DNA from 2 places in the Ewingella allii genome. Region 1 is predicted to be linked to the other one. Evidence: predicted binding sites of a transcription regulator. Region 1 holds the regulator's gene; the other holds the start of a gene.

Region 1 (7,356 bases):
AGAGAGTGCGTGGAGCCTCGATGCGCTGTACACCGTGCAGGGCGGCCGTGCCAAAGGCACCTTGTTCAAGCTTCACTATACCCAGTATGACAACCATTCCGACATCCCAAGCTGGGGCGGTGGCTACGGCAACATCTTCCAGGATGAGAAAGACGTGAAGTTCATTGTTATTGCGCCATTCACCATTTTCTAATATCGGACTCTGGGTAAAAAATAATGAAAATGAAATCGATTAAAAATATGTTGTTGGTGGTGGCTTCTGTCGCTTTGCTAGGCGCTTGTTCTGACCCGAGTGCCAGTAAGGCCGACCAGCTTCGTCACTCTTACACCAACTGTATCAATACCTCGAATGGCGAAGCCGATAAGCTAGCGACCTGCCAGACCATTCTGGAATCGCTGCAGAAAGAGAAAGCCCATGAGGCGTTTGCGAAGAAAGAAACCGTGCGGGTTATCGACTACCAGAAATGCCTGACGGCGCGTAAAACCGGCGATGGTCAAAGCTATGCCGAGGATTGCGGTAAAATCTGGCAGGAGATCAAAGCCAACAACTCGCCGAGCGCCATGAAGTAAGGTGAGTTGACGGGCGCAAGCGGCAGGGCAGTCAGCCTTGCCGCCAGCCACAATGAAGAACCCCGATTTCGGATGCAGAGATCGGGGTTTTTTAATGTCTGAATCGAGCGGGGAGGAAATTAGGCATAAAAAAAACCGCTTTTCAGCGGCTAATTTTAGTTCTGCTCCATCTCAGGCAGAACATAACGCATGACTACAGAACTGCAATTACAGTGCTGGTTTATCGTTATGCAGGCTGTCATCTTCACGGCAGTCACCCAGTTCGCAGTGGCCGTACAGATAGAGGCTGTGGTTAGTCAGTTTAATGCCATGTTTCTTCGCAATCTCACGCTGACGTGCTTCGATTGACTCATCGCGGAATTCAATAACGCGGCCGCAATCAAGGCAAATCAGGTGGTCGTGGTGATGCTGTTGGGTCAGTTCGAAAACAGATTTGCCGCCTTCGAAGTTATGACGGGTAACGATACCTGCGTCATCAAATTGGTTCAGAACGCGGTAAACCGTCGCCAGACCAATCTCTTCACCCATATCAATTAATTGTTTGTACAAATCTTCCGCGCTGACGTGATGACCTTCCGGCGCTTGCAGCACTTCCAGGATCTTAAGTCGCGGAAGCGTGACTTTTAAGCCAGCTTTCTTCAGTGCGGTATTATTGTCAGTCATGCGGATTCAGTCCTGTTACTATGCTTGTCACGTTGAGGCATGAAGCCTGTGGTATCAGTTCATGGTGAATAGGGGGATCTGTTAACGAAGATCACACTTTTCACGACTGTCGCGATCAGATCGCAACGGCTTGATCAATAGAATAAACCAAGATCTAAGTGTACCTTGATACCGCTGAAAGTTACAATTTTGTAGCGGTTAAATTGTTAATTTCAGTAATAGATTGGCCCTTTCGACGTGTAATCAACGACTCAGGGCCTTTCTTGCTATCAGCTCATGATCAGCCAATGATTTCAGCTAAACTTAATTCTTCGGTGATCTGTTTCACCCATGCATCCACGCGCTCATTGGTCAGTTCTGGTTGACGGTCTTCGTCAATCGCCAGGCCGATGAAGTGAGTGTCATCCGCCATACCTTTAGAGGCTTCGTAGTGATAACCGGCTGTTGGCCAGTGTCCTACGATAACCGCGCCGCGTGGCTCGATGATGTCACGCACGGTGCCCATCGCATCACAGAAGTATTCGGCATAATCTTCCTGATCGCCACAGCCAAACAGGGCAACCAGCTTACCTTCGAAATCTATCTCTTCCAGCGATGGGAAAAAGTCGTCCCAGTCACACTGTGCTTCGCCGTAATACCAGGTTGGAATGCCGATCAGCAAAATATCGAATTTTTCCAAATCCTCTTTGCTGCTTTTCGCAATGTCATGTACCTCGGCAACATCTTTACCCAACTGCTTTTGGATCATTTTTGCGATGTTTTCGGTGTTACCTGTATCGGATCCAAAGAAGATTCCTACTACGGCCATAAGATTTCTAACCTCTTGTTCTCAATGAAAAGCCTGATCCTAACTATCCGTTGCCTCGGCCATTTGATTGGCGGAGTGAGGATAGCGGAAATATACCCTAGGCAATAATGCCGCAAATAATAACAAACTCATCACGCAGAGAACATGCCTCTACGCAGCTTGCAGTTAACTAACAAGTTTATCGAGCATTGCCGGCGAGCGTTATCGCCTTTGTGTGTTTTGTATGGTTATTCGGCTCATACAAAGTGCGCACTCCCTAAGCAAAACTGAAAGAATTTCACGTTGCTCCTAAATTTTACCCATCCAGCGCCGATAGATGAAGCGAGAGGAAACTCGTCAGTACAAGCAATCGATGCCCGGAGAGGTGTTCAACATGTCCCGCGGCCTATGCCTTCCGGCGACCTGTTTTGATTCTCCGCATCCCCGTTAATACACATAAAAAGAAACAGAGCTGTTTCACGAGAGGCACATCGTGCAATTTTTGAAAAATATTACCATCAGGACCGCAATACTAGTCATTCTCGGTACATTTAGCGTCATGTGGGCGGGCGTGGCTATCTATACCGTAACTTCACTCAACTCTCTGACCAGAAATGCCGAGATTAACGTGGCATTAGTCAACGATCTCACCTTGATTCATAAAGGAAGCGATCAATATTTTAGAACCCAAACGCGTTTGACTCGTGCGATGTCAGCGTTACAAAACGACCCTAACCAGAAACCGGAGTTATTCGATGGCGCGAAACTGGCGCTGACCAATATGACTGACGCACTGGCTGCGTTTAAAAAATCCCCGCATCCGGGACTGGATGACGCCGTGGTGCAGCAGCTTATTACTGACTGGACTAATCTGGCGGAGCAGGGCGCTACGCCGCTGTTCAACGCCGCGAGCAGCAAGAACGCCGAGGCTTATAAGCAGATTTCTACCGTCAACGTTGTGCCGTACAGCGTCAAGTTTGGCGCCTCGGTTGAGAAAGCCAATGCATTGATTGCTGAAGCATTAAAGCGCACGGAAGCGCAATCAGCCTATTTGACGCAAATGAGCAAAATCATTCTTCTGGTGGCTTTCGCGCTGGGCATGGTGATTCTGTTTATCACCGATCGCTATCTGGTGTGGGGATTAGTTAAACCGCTGAATAAAATCCGTGACCAGTTTGCGGTGATTGCGCGCGGCGACTTGACCCACAATCTGGAGGAGTTTGGTAAAAACTGCGCCGGGAAGCTGATTCCATTGCTCAACGTGATGCAAAACAGCCTGATCAACACCGTGCAAACCATTCGCAACTGCACCAATAGCATCTATCAGGGCGCTTCTGAAATTTCTGCCGGTAACAATGACCTCTCCTCGCGCACCGAGCAGCAGGCCTCGGCGCTGGAAGAGACGGCCGCCAGCATGGAACAGCTGACCGCGACGGTGAAACACAACGCCGACAATGCTCATCACGCCAGCCAGCTGGTGGTGGAAGCCTCTGCCACGGCGCGCAAGGGCGGCAACATTGTCGCTGATGTGGTTAGCACCATGAAGGACATCTCCGGCAGCTCGAAAAAGATTGCTGAGATAACGGCGGTGATCAACAGCATTGCTTTCCAGACCAATATTTTGGCGCTGAATGCGGCGGTTGAGGCAGCGCGCGCGGGCGAGCAGGGGCGCGGTTTTGCCGTGGTTGCCAGCGAAGTGCGTAATCTAGCCCAGCGCAGCGCGCAGGCGGCGAAGGAGATTGAACAGCTGATCAGCGAGTCCGTCTCCCGCGTGGATAATGGTTCGAAATTGGTTGAGCAGGCGGGTAACACCATGGATGACGTGGTGCGCTCGATAACCCACGTTACCGACATTATGGCGGAAATTGCCTCGGCGTCGGATGAGCAGAGCAAAGGGATTAGCCAGGTGGCCGTGGCGGTGACGCAGATGGATAGCGTGACGCAGCAAAACGCCGCGCTGGTGGAAGAGGCGTCGCAGGCCGCGGTGTCTCTGGAAGAGCAGGCGGCATTGCTGAACAACGCCGTGGCGACCTTCAAACTGCGCGACAGCGTGACGCGCGTGGGACAGCATCAGGTTGCATCTCAGCGCGCACCTTTACTGCGCCCGGACTTGGGGGCATCTGCCGCCAAAAGCAGTGATAATTGGGAAAAGTTTTAACTAAGGCTAGCGGGTTGTAAGCAACCTAAAATGAGCGGGTAGCCAGAACTGGCTGCCCGCTGAGGTTCAGCTTTCGTGATGATTCAGATGCGCCAATAGCATCTCTTCAATCAACTCACTACGACTGATATTGCGTTCTTCGGCAAGCTTGTTGAGCGTATCAACAGCTTCTGCATTAATTTTTAGCTCGACGCGTCGCAAACCGCTCGCTTTATCGCGACGAAGTTGATTGCGCTTATTAATCCTAAGCTGCTCATCTCGTGAAAGCGGATTTGTTTTCGGACGCCCCGGACGGCGATCATCTGCGAACAGATCAAGCGTCGTGCGATCCAGTTGTTCTTTTGCCATAGGTAGCGGTAAAACCAGGAAAGTTACATCGGAAAACGGCACGCCGTTTCTGACGATTGCCTTACATATTTCGGGCTAATCACCCAACCCAACTTCGAGACGCCCCGCACAACTTATACCCAGTTTGGGGCGGCAAAATTTTAGCGCGCAATCATACCCTAGCCGCGCCGCGATTCACAACGGTTAAAAGCCCAAATTTATAGCTAAATGATTAAGTTATGCAGGCTTTTTGCACAATTTATCCCCAGCTTATTAAACATCAAGCCTCATCGATGAAACGGTGTACAGCACGAAGCACCGCGTCAGGTTTTTCTGCATGAACCCAATGGCCGGTTCCTGCGACCACGTGGGCGCGCGCCTGAGGGAATTGGCTGGCAATGGCGTCGCGGTACTTATCTTGCACATAAGGCGACAGGCCGCCGCGAATAAAGAGCGCAGGGTGGTTCCACGCGGGAATGTTTTCCCAGCCGATGATTTTCGCGTACTCGGCCATCAGCACAGGCACGTTGAAACGCCACTCGCCCTGCTGGAAGGATTTCAGCAAGAACTGAATCACGCCTTCTTCATCTATATATTGACGCATGCACTCGGCGGCGGACTGGCGGTCGCCAGCCTTGGTGTCGCTCACGGCGTTAACCGCGGCAAAAATTTCGTCGTGGCGGCGAGTGTCATAATCCACCGGCGCGATATCAATCGCCACCAGTTTTTCTATCCGCTCGGGGGCCAGCGCGGTCATCGCCATGGCGGCTTTGCCACCCATCGAGTGGCCAATCACTAAGGCTTTTTCGAAGCCGACGTCATCCATGGTATCCAATAAGTCCTGCGCCATGGCGGCATAAGACATGTCATCCGAACGCCCCGACTGGCCATGGTTACGCATGTCTACCTGCAGCACCTGATGCTGCTGTTTCAAGTCGCGCGCCAATACCCCGAGATTATCCAGCGTGCCGAACAGGCCGTGGATCAGCAAAACGGGCAGGGTTTGATTCTCGGGCTGGGCAGATTCTTGCAGACGATAATGTAATTTCATGGTGAAGTTCATGCAGATAAACAATCTCATTAGGTTATCATGAGTTGCTGAAAATTTTTAAACCGGAAAGTTTTAGCCAGATACCTGATTGGGATTTCGCGCTGCGAAGCAGTTTGCAGCAGGCGTGAGCAGAAAGCGGGATAAATCTGCTTTTTGTGTTGCGGCCTGTTCGTTAACGCGCAGAAGTTTGTATAATCCTTTTCGAACGAATTAAGTAGAAAAAACAGTACTGGAAAAAGATGAAAACTATTGAGGTTGACGAAGAACTCTACCGTTATATTGCCAGCCATACGCAGCATATCGGTGAAAGTGCGTCGGATATTTTGCGCCGTATGCTGAAGTTTTCTGCCGGGCAGGAAGCGAAAACCCCTCCTGCCAATGCGGGCGCGCAGGTTGCTGCCGCCACTGCCGCAGAGAAAACGCCTGTCGTTGCTGCTAACACCGCGCGTGATAAAGTCCGTGCCGTGCGCGAACTGCTGCTTTCTGATGACTATGCAGAACAGACCAAGGCAGTGAACCGTTTCATGCTGATCCTGACTACATTGTACTGTCTGAATCCTAAAGAATTTGCTGCGGCGACGGACTCTCTGCACGGCCGTACGCGCACCTATTTCGCCGGCGACCAGCAGACATTGCTGCAAAACGGTAACCATACTAAGCCTAAACACGTTCCTGGAACGCCGTATTGGGTTATCACGAATACCAACACAGATCGCAAACGCAGCATGATTGAACACATCATGCAGTTGATGCAGTTCCCACAAGAACTGACCGACAAAGTCTGCGGTACCCTCTAATTTCAGCGTAAGGGAGATGCACACGTGGCTAATAACCCTCGTGCAGGACAACCTGCTCAGCAAAGCGATTTAATCAATGTGGCGCAGTTGACGTCACAATATTACGTTCTGCAACCGGACCCGGCGAACACTGCCCACGCGGTGAAGTTTGGGACTTCCGGCCATCGCGGTAGCGCGTTGCGTCATAGCTTCAACGAAAACCACATTCTGGCGATTGCTCAGGCAATTGCTGAAGTGCGCAAAGAGCAGGGCACTACCGGTCCTTGCTACGTGGGCAAAGATACCCATGCGCTGTCCGAACCGGCCTTTATTTCCGTGCTGGAAGTGCTGACGGCCAACGGCGTTGACGTGATTGTGCAGGAAGATAATGGCTACACGCCGACGCCTGCGGTTTCTCACGCTATCCTGACCCACAATCGCAAAGGCGGCATTTTGGCTGATGGCATCGTCATCACCCCATCGCACAACCCGCCAGAAGACGGTGGCATCAAGTACAACCCAACCAATGGCGGCCCGGCTGATACTGACCTGACGTCAGTGATCGAAAAACGTGCCAATGCGCTGCTGGCGGTCAAGCTGGCCGGCGTTCAGCGTCAGTCTCTCGACGCGGCATGGAAAAGCGGCCATCTGCAAGCCGTAGACTTGGTTCAGCCTTATGTGGAAAGCCTTGGCGAAATCGTCGACATGAAGGCGATTCAAAAAGCGGGCCTGAAGCTGGGCGTTGACCCACTCGGCGGTTCCGGTATCGAATACTGGAAGCGTATTGCTAAGCATTACGAATTAGATTTGACGCTGGTGAACGACTCGGTCGATCAGACTTTCCGCTTTATGCATCTCGACCACGACGGCGTGATCCGCATGGACTGCTCGTCTGAATCCGCGATGGCGGGCCTGCTGGCGCTGCGCGACAAGTTCGATTTGGCCTTCGCCAATGACCCGGATTACGACCGCCACGGCATCGTCACCCCAGCCGGTTTGATGAACCCGAACCACTATCTGGCGG
Region 2 (7,356 bases), 990 kb from region 1:
GGGTGAACCTTGATAATGTTTGACGCCAAATGGCGGCCGAAATCCAGACTGCGGCTGATGGTTTCACGCTGGTCGAGGTCAAACAGCGTCTCCTTCAGATAGGGATCGTCGGTCTTGAAATCATCGTCATACAGCACGTCGACGCTGTTCTCACTCTGCGACAAATAGCGCGCCATGGCACTCCCCGCACCGTGTGGCGACAGCGCGAACACCGACGCGCCCGAGACATCATCATTAGTAAAGCCGTCGGCGTGGATCGAGATAAACAGGTCGGCCTGGTGTTGGTGCGCCAGACTCACCCTATGATAAAGCGGGATAAACACATCATCTTGCCGCGTCAGCACGGCGTGAATGCCATGTTCCTGATCCAGCAGGCTTTGCAGCCGTTTGGCAATATGCAGTACCACGTGTTTTTCATAGGTGCCTTCATTGCCAATTGCTCCCGGATCTTTACCGCCGTGGCCGGGATCAATCATCACCAGCAACGGCTTCTTGGCGGCCCCGGGCGCAGCGGCGGTTGGCAGAGCCTGACTGACGGCCCCTCCCGGCAGGCTAATACCGACCTGCAACTGGCCCGCCGTCTTGGTGCGCTGCAAACGCGGCGCGGCGCTCAGTTGCAGCACAATCCGGGTGATTTGCGGCGCGAAATGGGCAATCTCGGTATGAACCAGCCACGGGAATTTTTGCTTCAACACGGTCAGCGAGTGGATTAGCGCGGGAGGAAACGCCTCCATCGGCACATCAATCACCACCCGCTGCGGGTTGTCGAGGGTGAACACGCGGCTGCGTTTATCAGCAGACGGAATAGTCACGTTAATTTGCGCGGCGTCAGAGGTCAGCGAGACCGGCGCGGCAACAGATTTGGCATACACGCGCGGCGCGGTCAGGGCCATGCCCATACCTAAAATAAGCAGTTTTCGGCGCTGATGGTTGATGGTCATAAACAGGGTTTCCTCGGACATCGTGACGACTTAGCATCATGACATTCCTCAGATTTTTATGAATTAGCGGGAGTATTAACAGGCGGTGAATTCGGTAACGAGGCGTAAGAAATTGAAATCTATCCCCCTTTCTCCTGACAGAGCTAAGGGGGATATTCTGCGGTTTGCTGAATTATGCTTCGATCAGCGACTGACCCAAATAGTGGTTCTCATCCTGCACGCCGGGCAGCGTGAAGAAGAAGCCGCCGCCCACCGGGCGAATGTACTCTTCCAGCGGCTCGCCGTTCAGGCGTTTTTGCACCGCGAGGAAGCCCTTCTCCAGGTCGTGCTGGAAGCAGACAAACAGTAGCCCCATCTCCAACTGGCCGGAGTTAGTCACTCCCAGCGAGTAGCTATAGCCGCGACGCAGCATCAGGCTGTCATCGGTGGCTTTGGTGCGCGGGTTGGCCAAGCGAATGTGGGCATCAAGCGGAATCACCTTGCCTTCTGGGTCTTTGCTGTAGTCCGGCACGTCGTGCTCTTTCGCCATTCCCAAAGGCGCACCGCTGTGTTTGTGGCGACCAAAGATGGTTTGCTGCTCCTGCAACGGCGTGCGATCCCAAAACTCGACGTGCATCGGGATAATGCGCATTGCCTGATAGCTGCCGCCCACCGTCCACGCCGGTTCACCCTGCTCTGGCGTCACCCAGATGGCTTTATCCATCAACGGCGCGTCTTTGGTGTCTGGGTTGGCGGTGCCGTCTTTAAAGCCCAGCAGGTTGATTGGCGTCTCTTTGCCCTGACTGCGCGCGGCGTGGGAAGAGATAAAGCCGTCGCGACGCCAGCGAACGCTGAGCAAATCCGGCGTGTACTTGATGATGTCGCGCAGCGCGTGGATCACCGTGTCGCTGTTGTTGGCGCAAATCTGTAGCAGCATGTCGCCGTGGCACAGCTTGGCGTCCAGCGAATCGTTCGGGAAACGCTCCATGCGTTGCAGCTTCAGCGGTTTGTGCGCGGCAAGGCCAAAACGCTGGTCGAACAGGGAGTCGCCGACGGAGAGCGTCATGGTCAGGTTGTCTGGGTAAATTTCCGGACCCATCACGCCTGAATCCATCGGAGGGAATTTCGGGTCAACCTCCGGCGCGGTGCCGCCCGTGGTGAGGAAGGCAAAACGGCTGGTCAGTAAACGGAACAGGCGCTCAAGGTCCGCCTTGCTGGTTGCCAGCACGTCGAAGGACACCAGCATCATCGACGCCTGCTGCGGGGTCAGAATACCCGCCTGATGCACGCCGTGGAAAGGCTGTTTACTCCAGCGCTCATCGGGGGAAACCGTGCCCGGCGCATAGCCCGGCTTTGAACCCGTGGTCTTCGACGCCTGCGGGTTATCAACACCGGCCGCCGCCGCCCCGCCAAGGGCTAACACGCCGCCCATCAAACCCACGCCCTTCAACAAACGGCGGCGTGAGGAAGAGACGTCCTGAGATTCAGGGACTTTATCGTTTTTGTCACTCATTGATTTGCCTCAACAAACTCTACTGCTTGCCACTACGCGAAAGGAGCGCCGCGGCGCTCCTTTATTGTGATATTTCAAACGCCCTACCTTTCCCCAAAATAATTCGTGTTGCAGGAAGGCGGCAACCGAAGGAACCCGATGAGCTGACTCAAGTCAGTGATTCGGGTAACTAAGGGCAGCCAACGCACCTGCGGCGCGAAGTATGCAGGGGAATTAATCTAAGCCCAATACGCCACGCAGCTTAGCCAGATCTTCTGCCAGCGTGGTGATCGGCCCTTTCATCGCTATGCGGTCGGCATCGGTCAGCTTCTCATAGCTCTCGTAGCCATCTTTGGTTTTGTATTTATCCAACAGCGCATCGACGGTTTTGAAGTTTGCGTCAATCTTATCCAGCAGCGGCTTGTCGGCTTTTTCCAACAGTGGGCGCAGCAGGTTAACGATTTTCTGCGAACCATCAAGGTTGGCGCGGAAGTCCCACAAATCAGTGCGGCTGTAACGGTCTTCTTCACCACTGATTTTGCTGGAGGCCACTTCTTCAATCAGACCGGCCGCGCCGCCAACCACTTTGTTCGGTGGGAAGGTCAGGTCAGTAATGCGTTTTTGCAGATCCTGTACGTCGGTGTAGAGCTTATCGGCGTAAGGCTCGGTACCTTTGGTGGTTTTATCCGCAAACAGGATTTTCTCCAGGCGGTGGAAACCAGTGAATTTCGGGTCTTCGGCTTTCTTCTCAAAGTCATCTTCACGGGCGTCAATACTGCCGTCGAGATCAGAGAACAGTTCGGCGATTGGCTCGATGCGCTCGTAATAAACGCGGGTCGAGGCATAGAGAGATTGCGCCTTTTTCAAGTCGCCTTTCTTAATCGCGTCAGTGAAAGCTTTGGTGTGGGAAACCAGTTCGCCCACCTGCTGAGTCACATAGACTTTATATTCCGCGATTGGCCCAACCAGTGCCATAGCATCAGGTTTGGTGGCGGTGCTAGCCCCTTCGCTGGTCACTGTCAGCTTGCCTTTCGGGTTGCTCAACAGGCCGCAGGTCATGTCATATTCGCCCGGCTCCAGATTGGCCGTCATCTTCTGGGTGAAGCCCGGCGCGATGTTCTCACGCTCTTCCACCACCATTACGCCTTTGAGGATCTCCCACTCCAGCCCTTTCTGGCTGGCGTTGTGTACCACAAACTGCGTTTTACCGGCAGGCACGGTCAGTGACATTGGGTCACACTGTTTATCGTTCACCGTGATTTTGACTTGTGGAATATCCGCCGCCAGCGCATTGGCGCTCATGCCGAAAAGCGGCAAGGAGAGCAGAGCAACCTGCAAAGCGGTACGGCGGAACAACGTGTTTGACTTGGACATCGGGTAACACCCCTATTAAAGACGCCCTGTTAAAGGCGGTTGTTAAAATTATTAAACCACTGTTATTAAAGAAATCGTCACGCTTAGCGCGGGGTCTTCTGGCCTGCGGCAGGCGCTACCAAAGGTTGTTTCCCCTGCGGCAAGAAGAACAGAATCAGTGCTGGGATCAGGTAGAGGAAGTAGACCGAGACTTCGCTGACGGTCGGTGCTTCCTGATAACCAAACATGCCTTCCAGCAAGGTGCCGAACAGCGAATGCGTCGACAGCACGTTGCTCAAATCAAAGGCGATGTCCTGCATGCTGTTCCACAAACCGGCTTCGTGGAAGGCGCGGATTGCCCCGGCGGCCAGACCGGCAGCCACGAACAGAATAAACAGGCTGGTCCATTTGAAAAATTTGGCGAGGTGCAGCTTCACACCGCCGTAATAAATTAAGAAGCCCAGCACCACGGCGGCGGTCAGACCGAGAATGGCCCCGATTGGCGCGGCAATGCCCACATCCTGCTGGAACGCGGCAAGCAAAAAGAATACCGACTCCAGCCCTTCACGCGCCACGGCGAAGAACACCATCGCCACCAGCGCCCAGCCCTGCCCGCGCCCCGAGTTCAGCGCGTTATCGATAGCCCCTTCCAGATGCACTTTGATTGAGCGCGACACTTTACGCATCCAGAACACCATGTAAGTCAGAATGCACACCGCGATCACCGCCACGATGCCTTCAAACAGCTCTTGCTGCTTCTGCGGGAATTCGCCGGTGGTTTCGTTGATAAAAATGCCCAATGCCAGACAGAGCGCGGCGGCGATGAAAACGCCAATCCATACGACGCCCAGCCACTGCCCGCGCTGGGTGCGCTTGAGGTAACTGGCAATCAGACTGACGATTAGCGCGGCTTCAAGCCCTTCGCGAAACATGATGAGAAAGGGAACGAACATAGCTAAAACTCCCGGCACCGCGGTGCTGAAGAACTAAGATTACCCACTTTCCTGTCACCGGCGAACAGCCGAGGTTCAAGGTAAAGCATGTAAAGATAAGTAAAAATGAAAACGATAGTGATTATCATTCCTGCAAAAATAAAAACAAGTGGCTACCCGCGCTTTTTTGCGCCAACTGAGGGCTTTTAGCAGGAAATTTTATTGCTGATTATTTCAGAGAAAACGCCAGAAAATGGCTGAGATAAAAAAGGGCGGAGCCGGTTTCCCCTCTCCGCCCTATTACTTAGGACCCATGTTCAATACAAAACGGCAGTGATCAGACGGTTTTGTACTCTGCCTCTGCGGCGTTGAAACGGTTTTCTACGGCAATTGAAGGTTTGCGGCCCATCAGGCTCACAATCCAGATAGCCAGTGAGGCAAAGATAAAGCCCGGAATGATTTCGTACAGGTCCAGCCAGGCGTACTGTTTCCAGATAAGCACCGTGCCCGCGCCTACCACCATACCGGCCAGCGCGCCGTTGCGGGTCATGCGACGCCACATCACTGAGATCAGAATAACTGGACCAAATGCCGCGCCGAAGCCTGCCCACGCATAGCTTACCAGCCCTAGCACGCGGTTATCCGGGTTCGCCGCCAGCGCAATCGCCACCAGCGCCACCACCAGCACCATCACGCGGCCAATCCACACCAACTCAAACTGGCTGGCATTTTTACGCAGGAAGGCTTTGTATAAATCCTCCGTGATCGCGCTGGAGCACACCAGCAGTTGGCAGCTCAGGGTACTCATCACCGCCGCCAGAATCGCCGACAACAACACACCTGCCACCCACGGGTTGAAGAGGATTTTGGCCAGTTCGATAAACACCCGCTCGCCGTTTTCGGTTACGTTTCCAGCCTGCGCCGGATTGTTGTGGAAGTAAGCAATGCCGAAGAAACCGACCGCGATAGTACCCGCGAGGCATAGGATCATCCACGTCATGCTGATGCGACGGGCGCTGCGAATAGTGCGATGCGAGTCAGCGGCCATGAAACGCGCCAGAATGTGCGGCTGCCCAAAGTAGCCCAGCCCCCAGCCCAGCAGCGACAGAATCGCCACCAGATTCATCCCTTTGAACATATCCGTGTATTCAGGGTTTTTGGCGTTGATCACCATCATCGAAGTATCAATCCCGCCAACCGCCAGAATGACGATAATCGGCGTGAGGATCAGCGCGAATATCATCAGGCTGGCCTGCACGGTGTCGGTCCAGCTAACCGCCAGGAACCCGCCGATAAAGGTGTAGATGATAGTCGCAGCAGCCCCGGCCCACAGCGCGTTGGCGTAAGTCATGCCGAAGGTGCTTTCAAACAGGCGCGCACCGGCCACGATGCCAGAAGCGCAATAAATAGTGAAAAATACTAAAATCACGATGGCCGAGATAATGCGTAGTAACTTGCTGGAATCTTCAAAACGGTGGGTGAAGTAGTCCGGCAAGGTAAGCGCGTTGTTGTTGGCTTCAGTGTGCACCCGCAGGCGACCCGCCACCAGCTTCCAGTTGAGATAGGCCCCGATCGTCAAGCCGATGGCAATCCAACTTTCTGAAATTCCTGAGATAAAAATCGCGCCCGGCAGGCCCATCAGCAGCCAGCCACTCATGTCCGAGGCGCCGGCTGATAACGCTGTCACCACGCTGCCCAGACTGCGGCCGCCGAGAATATAGTCATCGAAATTCTTAGTGCGCAGATAGGCGATCAGCCCAATCAGAATCATTCCGAAGATATAAACGCAAAACGTCACCGCCATAGGTGTATTCATTGTCATGCAAGTTCTCCACTTGTAATTTTCAATCTGTAAAAACCCCTGTCTGCTGATATGCCTCTGTGGGCCGTTTTATTAGTGAAAAATATCAGCGTATAAATCCAATCCGGCAGGATAGTTATCGACATAAACCGCAATTACAAGATTTTTAACATGCCAGTCACATGAAACAGATCCCCTATCACATTAATTATGATTGCGGGTTGCACCTTACATTGCGCGCAGTTGTACCGCCCACAACTCCCATTAACCAAAGCCTTTAGCGATCCCCGTCACAGCTAAAAATGTTAATAATTGAGCCAGATTTAGCATTGCTGCACATCATGCAATTAACAGGGTTGCACAAAGTTGCAACATAGAAGATATTGCTGCTCAGAAAACATCAACGATTGCCCTATCAGGCTGACTTATGGAGTGAAAGATGGGAATGACGACAATGGGCGTGAAGCTGGACGAAGCGACGCGTGACCGTTTGAAAGTGGCCGCGCAGGGTATCGATCGCACGCCGCACTGGTTGATTAAGCAGGCTATTTATTCCTATCTGGAACGCCTGGAAAATGGCGATGCTCTGCCGGAAATCCCTGCCTTAAACGCGGCGGGCATGAGCGATCATGAAGAACAACCGGCCCTGAGCCTGTTGGAAACCCATCAGCCATTCCTCGATTTTGCCGAGCAGATTTTGCCGCAGTCGGTTAGCCGTTCGGCTATCACCGCTGCCTACCGCCGCCCAGAGCCAGAAGCCGTCTCCATGCTGCTCGAGCAGGCTCGCCTGCCAGCGGATATGGCCCAGGCCGCGCACAAACTGGCCTATGATCTCGCCAGCAAATTGCGTAACCAGAA

The links. Region 1 encodes Fur, which represses iron uptake genes when iron is present. Its sites were predicted from a motif close to ATAATAATGAGAACNACTATCAA; they were not measured.
Region 2: the regulator Fur is predicted to act here: its motif matches at 4,824-4,846, upstream of efeU (iron uptake transporter permease EfeU).

The regions. Positions count from the first base shown of each region.
Region 1 is NZ_JAWUDN010000001.1:265,822-273,177, forward strand. It holds gene chiP (chitoporin ChiP) at 1-193, shown strand, start outside; gene chiQ (ChiQ/YbfN family lipoprotein) at 232-570, shown strand; gene fur (ferric iron uptake transcriptional regulator) at 778-1,233, opposite strand; gene fldA (flavodoxin FldA) at 1,514-2,041, opposite strand; gene SBO83_RS01270 (methyl-accepting chemotaxis protein) at 2,514-4,178, shown strand; gene ybfE (LexA regulated protein) at 4,245-4,526, opposite strand; gene ybfF (esterase) at 4,786-5,568, opposite strand; gene seqA (replication initiation negative regulator SeqA) at 5,796-6,353, shown strand; gene pgm (phosphoglucomutase (alpha-D-glucose-1,6-bisphosphate-dependent)) at 6,378-7,356, shown strand, end outside.
Region 2 is NZ_JAWUDN010000001.1:1,260,124-1,267,479, forward strand. It holds gene SBO83_RS05945 (N-acetylmuramoyl-L-alanine amidase) at 1-635, opposite strand, end outside; partial or broken gene SBO83_RS05950 (N-acetylmuramoyl-L-alanine amidase) at 657-962, opposite strand; gene efeB (iron uptake transporter deferrochelatase/peroxidase subunit) at 1,114-2,433, opposite strand; gene efeO (iron uptake system protein EfeO) at 2,647-3,786, opposite strand; gene efeU (iron uptake transporter permease EfeU) at 3,870-4,718, opposite strand; gene putP (sodium/proline symporter PutP) at 5,035-6,519, opposite strand; gene putA (trifunctional transcriptional regulator/proline dehydrogenase/L-glutamate gamma-semialdehyde dehydrogenase) at 6,938-7,356, shown strand, end outside.